3 regions of the Enterobacter sp. RHBSTW-00175 genome follow, and region 2 is predicted to be linked to each of the others. Evidence: predicted binding sites of a transcription regulator. Region 2 holds the regulator's gene; each other region holds the start of a gene.

Region 1 (3,276 bases), 2.3 Mb from region 2:
GCAATTCAAGCATACAGACAAGATTACGACTGACCGTCTGAATCGCTTCGAATACGGATTTCTGGATGTGGGTTTCTTTGCTGGCCGGGTTAATCAGCCCCCGCATCTTTACCACCTCATTGAGGATTTTTTGCAGATGCTTTTCAAGGCGCGGGCGCTCAACCAGGTTAGGGGAAAAACCGGTCTGATACACCCGGTTAAAAGCCATCACGTAGTTTGCCATCTGGATACGCCAGTGAAGGAAAGCACGCTGTGGCCAAATCCCGGTGAACAGCATCGCCAGCAGTGAGCCGAGAATAACATCCCCGCTTCGCCAGAGAGCGGTTGTCATATCACCTGCAGGCGCACCCACCACTACCGCAAGCGTGATACCAATTAGCAGTGCCTGATACGGTTTTTTCCCAAGCGCCAGCCAGCCGCAAAGGAACATAGCGCCGGCGCACCACGCCAGCATGACCGGAAACGAGATGAGTTCCAGTTTCAGGGCAATGAGCCCCAGTGCAGAGCCTAAAACAGTGCCACCGATACGCTCAAAAGCCCGTGGGACGACATTTCCCCAGAACGAGATTGGTCCCATGATGACCACCAGCGTGATCAGCGGCCACGTTCCTTCCGGGACATTCAGCAAGCGTACCAGTACAAAAGTCAGTACAAAGGCCAGCGCTATGCGGCAGCCATGCACAACGCGATAGTGTTGGTACAACCGAATTTCAAACGGCGTTAATGATTTGTCGGGACGCACACCCGCTCTCCAGCAGCTCGGCAAACCACAATTGTACTGTGTTTTCAGCCGGGCGGATCACACCCGGCTGAAAAACCCTGCTTTTACCAGGATTAACCCGCTTTGTGCTCAACGGCGACGTACATTTCAATGTCCCAGTAGCCGTCTGCATTGCCATCGTTCAGGTAGCGTTCAAAACAGGGTTTAGGGGCACACTGATAGTGGTGGTCCTGCAAAAGAGAGTTGAAGAATTGATACCAGGGCGTCGCAAAATCAAAATTCTCGACCCTGGCAGTGGCGACAGCGTAGTCGCCAGCAGCAATTTCGGTCATCATCACCCCTTCGCTGTTCTCGGGAATGACAAAATCTTCCGGCACCGTTACCGCCGTGTCACAGCGCAGTTTATCTGCCGGAACTACATCCGGGTTATCGTAGTAAACAGCAACCCATTCCAGCGGCTGAATCTGACGCCCGTCAACCCACATGACCAGTTGTTCAAAGCCCTGTTTTACCGTTTTTTCCCACGGCCCGACCAGGTGAAAGCCTGCGATTTTACGTTTCTGTTGCTGCCTGATGCTGTAGTCCATGCTGCCTCCGTTTATTACTGTATATTTATACACTATAAATCAGATTTTCTATGAACAACAAATGAGGAGTGTTTATTATGTGAGCAGACTCGCATCCCTGCCAGTCTGCTGAAAGCGGTTAACTTACGCGGTTAGATTTTGTGGTGCAGATAGTCGCCGAGACGTGAGAATAAGCCACCTTTATCAATACCTTCCAGCGTTACCAGCGGCCAGTGCGCCACAACCTTATCCCGGTCATAGAGCTGAATTTCCCCTACTCGCTGATGCGCAGCTATCGGCGCTTCCAGCTCTTTTTTATCCAGCACATATTTCGCTTTGATGTTTGGCACTTCCGCTTTTGGCAGTGCCAGCCAGAAATCCTGATCCGTGCCGAGCGTTACCTGCTCTTTATCACCGTACCAGATATGCTCTGTGCCCACTTTTTTACCCTTATGCAGGATCTGCACCGTATCGAAATTCTGTTGTCCCCAGTGCAGCAACTTACGCGCCTGATCTTCACGGCCTTTCGGACTATCAGCCCCCATCACCACCGCAATTAAGCGACGCTGACCGTCTACGGCAGAGGCAATCAGGTTAAAGCCTGCCCCGGATGTATGTCCTGTTTTCAGCCCGTCCACGTTCATGGTTTTATCCCACAGCAGGCCGTTACGGTTCTGCTGGGTGATCCCATTCCAGGTCAGGCTCTTTTCGCTATACATATGGTAAAAATCAGGCTCGCCGTGAATGATTGCCCGGGACAGAACTGCCAGGTCATAGGCGGAGCTGTGCTGCCCCGGCGCATCCAGGCCATGAACCGTTTCGAAGTGCGTATCGCGCAGATTCAGCTTTTGCACATAGTCATTCATCATGTTGACGAACTGCGGCTGGCCGCCCGCCACATGGTCTGCCAGTGCCACACAGGCGTCGTTACCGGAATCGACAATCAGGCCTCTGCTCAGGTCACGGACGGACACCCGATCGCCAGGTTTCAGGAACATCAGGGATGAACCATCAAACACCGGGTTCCCTTTCGCCCACGCATCGCGGCCCACGGTGACGATATCGTCCGGGGTGATGCGGTGACTATCAATTGCGCGATCGACAACATATCCCGTCATCAGCTTTGTCAGGCTCGCCGGATTGCGTTGCTGGTGTTCGTTGCCCGCCGTTAAAATTTGACCAGTAGTGTAATCCATCAGTACCCAGGACCCTGCCTGGATAGCGGGTGGCTGCGGTGAAAAATCAAGCGGTTCGGCAGCCAGCGCAGATGAGATACTCGAAGCGAGTAAAGAAACAGCAATAAACAGACGGCGTTTCAACGGTATATCCTCAGGTCATTAAAAATCGTTGACCTTTTTACGGGACTTCTGATGTCGTTACCTGCCTTAATTGCAAGAAAATGTTAATATTCATCTGTCATCGCCATTTGGATCATAAAAAAACCAGCAAGTGCTGGTTTTTTATACGCCTCTATTGGATTTGAGGCATTATCTTTTCCGCCAGATATTTTGCACCAAATTTAGTAAGATGCGGAGGATCATAAAACAAAGGTTTATTATCATCTGTTAAAGCTAAACATTTATCTTTCTTTGGACAGATGTAATTCATCATATTTATAAATTTAACACCAGGTGCATTTGCCAATTGTTTGTTAATATGATCTGTATCTTCATCTCTAAATTGTGTTGCAAATCGTTCGACACCAACTATGCGGTTAAATGAGTTGACAATTTCAATACTACTTTTCGAGAGATTCTTCCGTCCGATCAGAAACACTTTGGCGTCAGTCATTGAATGTAACTTATCAACACCATGTATAACATAATCAACTAAATTTGGCTGATATAGAAATGCTATGTAGACTTTATCAGCCTGACGAAGCAGTTCAGGGTTCATTGCCTCATGCATCTGAGACTTACAAATCGGGATCAACTCAGGCTTTGCAATCGTCCTGGCATTTAACTTGGTGAAATATTTTTCTGATTCATT
Region 2 (3,276 bases):
TATTTTTCCAGTGACGACGCCAGATAAACGCCAGCGAGAGGCCACGAAGAAGAAGAAAGACCGCGAGGGCCAGCCATAACCCATGATTCCCCAGATACGGCACCGTGAGCAGCGTTAAACCAAACCCACCCACCGCGACCGCCATGCTGTTACGCATTTCCGCGCCACGCGTTGCGCCAATGAACATCCCGTCGAGTAAATAACACCAGACGCCCACAACCGGTAAGATCACCTGCCAGATGATGTAGTGGCTTGCCAGCTCACGCAGTGCAGGTAATGACGTGAGCAGCGCAACAATATACTCACCAAAGCAGGCGTAGATGAGTGCAAATGCCAGCGCCACCAGTCCAGCCTGACGACATGCAGCACGCCAGACATCATGTAATTGCCCGCTTTCGCGCGCGCCATACGCTTGCCCGGAATGGGCTTCTACCGCGTAGGCAAAGCCGTCGAGGGCATAGGCGGTAAAGGTCAGCAGCGTCATTAACACCGCGTTGACAGCAACGATTTCCGGGCCAAGCCGCGCGCCAAAGACCGTCAGAGTGCCAAAGCACAGTTGCAGCAAAAGCGAGCGCAGCATGATGTCGCGGTTAAGCGCCAGCAGCTTGCGGATATTGCCGCGCCAGGCAGCCTTCAGCAGTGCAGGTGTTATGCCCCGCATAACCAGAACACGCCAGACCATCCACAACCCGATAATCAGCGTGCCGTACTCGGCAATAGCCGTTGCCAGCGCCGCGCCCTGCACATTCATGTGCAACCCCATAACCAGCCAGAGGTCGAGCACTATGTTCAGGACGTTCCCGACAACCAGCAGGATAACGGGAGCACGGGCATACTGAACGCCCAGCAACCAGCCCAGCAGAACCAGATTCGCCAGAGATGCCGGTGCGCTTAGCCAGCGAATATCAAGGAAAAGCCGTGCCTGCTCCAGCACCGCTTCACTGCCACCTACAATGTGTAATGCCAGCTCAATCAGTGGTGTACGCAGCAGAACGATAAGTACACCCGCACCCAGCGCCAGAATTAACGGCTGTACCAGCGCACGCGCCAGACGCAGGGGATCTTTTGCGCCAAACGCCTGTGCCGTTAACCCGGTGGTGCTCATGCGTAAAAAAAGCAGCAGCATAAAGAGGAAGCTGGTTGCCGTTGCGCCAATCGCCACGCCACCCAGATACACCGGTGAATCCAGATGACCAATAACCGCCGTATCGACCAGCCCCAACAGCGGAACGGTGATATTGGAAAAAATCATCGGCAGTGCAAGACGCCACAATGCCTTATCGGAAGCAGTCAGCAGTGACATGAAAAATACCGGGAGTGGGAAATGAATCAGGCTACGGAGGCTCCGTAGCCTGTCAGGGGGAGATTACAGCCATTCTCCGTTGCGGATGACGCCAACCGCCAGACCTTCAATGGAGAAGTTATGTTCGCGAAGATCCACCACGATTGGGGAGAATTCGCTGTTTTCCGGCAGCAGTTGCACAGTATTTCCCTGTTTTTTCAGGCGCTTAACGGTAACTTCGTCATCAATACGCGCCACCACCACCTGGCCGTTGCGCACATCCTGAGTCTTATGAACCGCCAGCAGATCGCCATCGAGAATACCGATATCTTTCATGGACATGCCGCTAACGCGCAGCAGGAAATCTGCACTCGGTTTGAACATGCCAGGATCGACCTGATAGTGACCTTCAATATGCTGTTGTGCGAGCAAAGGTTCACCTGCCGCGACACGGCCAACCAGCGGAATGCCCGTCTCTTCTTCTACCAGCAGACGGATGCCGCGTGAAGCGCCAGAAACAATCTCAATCACGCCTTTACGCGCCAGCGCTTTAAGGTGTTCCTCGGCAGCATTTGGAGAACGGAAACCCAGACGCTGCGCGATTTCCGCACGCGTAGGTGGCATTCCTGTCTGGCCGATATGATCCCGGATGAGATCAAACACCTCTTGCTGCCTGGTCGTTAACGCTTTCATTCCGCCCCCTGGGTGTATATACAGTTATGCTGTGAGTATATACAGTCAAAGGTGATTTTGGAACCAAAAACTGCACAAAAAACCAGGGACTTAATTATTCCTCGAGGCTCATCGGAAATGCGACCAAAGCAGCGTGACCCAGGTGATAACCGCAGTGATAATCGCCAGCAACACGGCGGCAGACCCCATATCTTTTGCACGACCAGAGAGCTCATGGAAATCAGAGCCAATACGATCAACTACCGCCTCAATAGCGCTATTGAGAATTTCCACTATCATCACCAGAAGCACAGAACCAATAAGAAGAACGCGCGTTATGGCATCAACATCAAGGAAACAGGCAATGATTACCGCAACGATTGCGGCAACGCCTTCCTGACGAAAAGCGGCTTCATTGATCCACGCGGCACGGAAACCTTTCCATGAATAGCCGGCAGCTTTGATGATTCGGGTTAACCCAGTGGTATTATTGGCCATTAAAAGAACCTTTTATTAGAAATAGCGTCAGTAACTATAGACGCAGTGCGTTTACTGCCGCCTGAAGTATGACGGGTAACAACAGAAATTTTGCGCGCTTTCTGTTATCCTTGCGCCGCAATTGCATTATTAACCAGAGGCTTTACATCGTTTATGTCCGGCTGGCCACGAATTTACTACAAATTACTTAATTTACCATTAACCGTTCTGGTAAAAAGCAAGTCTATCCCAGCAGAACCCGCGCTGGAATTAGGGCTCGATACCTCTCGCCCTATTATGTATGTTTTGCCTTACAACTCGAAGGCAGACTTGCTCACGCTCCGCGCCCAGTGTCTGGCGCATGATTTACCCGATCCGCTTGAACCACTGGAGATCGACGGTACTCTGCTGCCGCGCTACGTGTTCATTCACGGCGGGCCGCGTGTGTTTACCTATTACACGCCAAAAGAAGAGTCCATCAAGCTGTTCCACGACTACCTCGATCTACACCGCAGCAATCCTGATTTGGATGTGCAGATGGTGCCGGTATCGGTGATGTTTGGTCGTCGCCCAGGTCGCGAAAAAGGGGAAGAAAACCCACCGCTGCGGATGCTCAACGGTATCCAGAAATTCTTCGCGGTGTCCTGGCTTGGTCGCGATAGCTTCGTGCGTTTCTCTCCTTCTGTGTCGCTGCGCCGTATGGCAGATGAACACGGTACGGATAAAATCATCGCGCAAAAACTGGCTCGCGTGGCACGTATGCACTTTGCGCGCCAGCGTCTTGCAGCCGTAGGGCCGCGCCTCCCGGCGCGTCAGGACCTGTTCAATAAATTGCTGGCGTCTAA
Region 3 (3,276 bases), 1.7 Mb from region 2:
AACTGGCTCGGATTACGAGGAACGGTGAGGACGGTTTCGCAGCAGCCAGACTACTATTAATTACCCATGCCCATGGTTCAATTCCGGCCCGGCGCAAATCCTGCTGCAGGTTTGCCGCTTCCAGTACAGGGGGCGTTTCGGCAAGCGTCACGATAATCACCTTTGTCTTCTCCGGGTTCTGCAATTGCATCATTGGCGTCAACACATGGCCATGCGTTTGCCTCATCTGGCGCACCATTTCCTGATGGTAGGCTCCGGTCGCATCAAGCAGTAGAAGCGTGTGACCGGTCGGTGCTGTAAAGCCTGTAATGTTTCAGGCAGGCAAATATCCAGCGTTGAAATTGCATCAGGGGATGCGTCTGTTAATGGGGCATCTTCTTCCAGCTCAACAAACTCCCTGGTGGTGCGGTAATCATCAATCAGCAGATTCCTCGCCGCCCGATACAGCCAGGCTCGTGGATTCTCCATCTCGCAGAAACTGTCTGAATGAGCGCGGGCACGCAGGAATAGCTCTTGCAGAAGGTCTGCTGTTTTTTCGCTATCACCTGTCTTCGATGTCAGAAAGCGAGAGAGTTCGGCTTCATGTTGCCGCCAGAACACGCTCATGCAGTTGTTGAATGCCGTTACATCACTCATACCAGCCCTCAAATTTTGCTCTGATTAACTCGCCGGGAAAGTTCTTCTGCCGACTCTTTTCGTTCGCTGTAGCGATCAACGAGATAGGCTGAGTTACCTCGGGTCAGCAGAGTAAATTTCACCAGTTCTTCCATTACATCCACGATGCGGTCGTAATAAGACGATGGTTTCATTCGTCCATCTTCATCAAACTCCTGCCAGGCTTTTGCCACAGAGGACTGATTCGGGATGGTGATCATCCGCATCCAGCGGCCAAGAATGCGCATCTGGTTTACGGCATTGAAAGACTGAGAGCCACCGCAGACTTGCATAACGGCCAGTGTTTTACCCTGCGAAGGGCGAACAGCGCCTTCTGAAAGTGGTATCCAATCAATCTGGGCCTTCATGATGCCGGTCATCGCACCATGGCGTTCAGGAGAACACCACACCATCCCTTCGGACCAACGAACCAGCTCACGCAACTCCATGACTTTGGGATGAGAATCTGGTGCATCGTCAGGAAGAGGCAAGCCTGAGGGATTGAAGATCCGCACCTCTGCGCCCATGGCAGTAAGCAATCTTGCTGCTTCTTCCGTTGCCAGTCGGCTGTAAGAGCGTTCACGTACAGAGCCGTATAGCATGATGATTCGCGGCGGATGAGGGACTGTAGGAACACCGAATCTTGCCTCTGTGATTGAGGTGTCGAACAGTTTTTCTTCAACATTTTTTAATTCATTGGGCATTTTGTTCTCCGAAATCACTATTAATACATTGCTGTTCGACTGACTCTGCACAGCACTCTTCTGTCAAAAAGGAAATCAGTGCTCCAAGATTTTCATAGCAGGCGTGGCAATACAGTATTCTTCCCTGTCGCTCCTGACGAACCAGTGATACTGATATCAAGGAAGATAGATGGTGACTCAATGTGGATGCAGGGATCTCAAGTTGCTTTTGTAGTTCCCCTACTGCCATCCCCTGGGGACCAGCTTTGATCAATTTTTTGTATATCCCGAGCCTTGTCGCATGTCCAAGCTCTTTCAGCACAGTTGCCGCAAAGTTCAGTTCCATACGTCTCCTTAGAATTAATTCTATATTTCCAGAATAATGGAAATATTGTCTTGCTTCAATACTATCTTCTGTAGTTGCGAGAATCCGAAGAGGATATCGCCTTCCTTCCACTTACGTCTGCCTATAGCATTTCGTGCTGTTAAGTCGTTGATCTAATTTACACATAGGTGTACTGTATAAATATACAGTTAAAGCGGCGGAGGCATTTATGAAAGTTGAGTTAACCATTGATCGTACTAAAGAACTTCCAAAGGGCGCAGTCCCGGCGCTGGAAAAAGTACTATTAAAACGACTCCAGAATCAGTTCGAAGATTGCAGCCTGGTTATACGACGGGCAGGTTCGGATGGGTTAAGTGTTTCCGGTGGTGAAAAGGAAGTTAAGAAGAAAGTTGAGGAAATCCTCCAGCAGACCTGGGAAAGCGTAGACGACTGGTTTTATTGATACAGTATTCAATAACTTTCCAGTGTGGAGGGGGGATTGGTGAAACAAAAAGAAGAATTACCGAAAAAGGGCTATGCAGTAATCAGGTGTCACGATGGTGTAATCGTTGCACGACTGCAATCATTTCCAGACAGTGGGCGCGCGATTATGTACAGACGTGGTGATGAGGTTTCATTTATGCCGTTGCAGGAAGATGAGGTGGTAGGAACACCGACACTCTTTACGCAGATGCTTGAGCGGGCTGGTTATCGCGTTTCCAAGAATTCTGTTACACTCCCGTCATAGGCCTGAACACCCTATACCTGCTGCGCCACTGGAGAGATACCATGGCGCAAAAACCAAACAAGAATAAATCTTTACTGACCCCTCAAAGGGCCAGCGGTTTTCTTTTGATGCCACTCCTGCAGGAGGTGGCATGAAGAAAAGCTGGTTCACTCACACCGGGCTTACAACGGAAGAAGCCAGTGAGCTGGTGGAACGCTATAAATCCAAAGGCGTTCCCGTTGAAAAGAGCCTCGATATTGACCCTCGGCTTTGGATAGTTAGCGCTCTTCTGCCGCAGCAAGAATCCTCACCTAAGACACAGCAAAGCTTGCGTTCCCGGGCATGGGGGCGAGTGTGACAGTCTACAACATAATCCCTGTGGGTAAGCCGCGTATGACGCGTGCAGACAAGTGGAAGAAGCGCCCAGAAGTAATGCGTTACTGGGCTTACTGCGACCATGTCCGGCTCCTGGGTGTCACTATGCCCGAATCCAATTCACACATCACCTTCATCATTCCAATGCCAAAAAGCTGGAGTAAGAAGAAGCGCCAGCAGTTTGATGGTAAGCCACACCAGAGTAAACCTGACTTCGATAACCTGGTTAAAGCACTCTCCGATGCCATTTATGAAGATGACGCTCATATATGGGATGCTCGGATTACGAAGCTATGGGGTGAAATCGGTCAGATCATTATCAGGAATATCGACTGATGCGCGCGCTCCTTCAACCTGTAATCGTCAGAGAGCTTGGTGTTGTGCTGTTGAAGCCCGGCAGCGAACTTATGAGTTTATTTGGCGGCGGTAGGGTGCTGATTGAGCGGCAACCAGAGAGTATGGCAAATCTGGAAACCGGTCGCGTTCCTGATGCCCGGCAGCCTCTCGGCGAT

What was found. The regulator LexA, encoded in region 2, represses DNA repair genes until DNA is damaged. The targets are predictions, from matches to a motif close to TNCTGTATGTACATACAGNA.
Region 1: the regulator LexA is predicted to act here: its motif matches at 1,324-1,343, upstream of sbmC (DNA gyrase inhibitor SbmC).
Region 3: the regulator LexA is predicted to act here: its motif matches at 1,854-1,873, upstream of HV107_RS19930 (DinI-like family protein).

The regions. Positions count from the first base shown of each region.
Region 1 is NZ_CP055930.1:122,855-126,130, forward strand. Features, by position in the region: gene HV107_RS00615 (FUSC family protein) at 1-742, opposite strand, end outside; gene sbmC (DNA gyrase inhibitor SbmC) at 835-1,308, opposite strand; gene dacD (serine-type D-Ala-D-Ala carboxypeptidase DacD) at 1,440-2,606, opposite strand; gene HV107_RS00630 (acyltransferase family protein) at 2,758-3,276, opposite strand, start outside.
Region 2 is NZ_CP055930.1:2,436,236-2,439,511, reverse strand. Features, by position in the region: gene dinF (MATE family efflux transporter DinF) at 1-1,303, opposite strand, end outside; gene lexA (transcriptional repressor LexA) at 1,367-1,975, opposite strand; gene HV107_RS11505 (diacylglycerol kinase) at 2,084-2,452, opposite strand; gene plsB (glycerol-3-phosphate 1-O-acyltransferase PlsB) at 2,606-3,276, shown strand, end outside.
Region 3 is NZ_CP055930.1:4,169,526-4,172,801, forward strand. Features, by position in the region: partial or broken gene HV107_RS19910 (ArsA-related P-loop ATPase) at 1-298, opposite strand, end outside; partial or broken gene HV107_RS19915 (sigma factor) at 298-636, opposite strand; gene arsH (arsenical resistance protein ArsH) at 645-1,358, opposite strand; gene HV107_RS19925 (helix-turn-helix transcriptional regulator) at 1,348-1,683, opposite strand; gene HV107_RS19930 (DinI-like family protein) at 1,892-2,125, shown strand; gene HV107_RS19935 (hypothetical protein) at 2,165-2,410, shown strand; gene HV107_RS19940 (hypothetical protein) at 2,541-2,747, shown strand; gene HV107_RS19945 (RusA family crossover junction endodeoxyribonuclease) at 2,732-3,100, shown strand; gene HV107_RS19950 (DUF968 domain-containing protein) at 3,100-3,276, shown strand, end outside.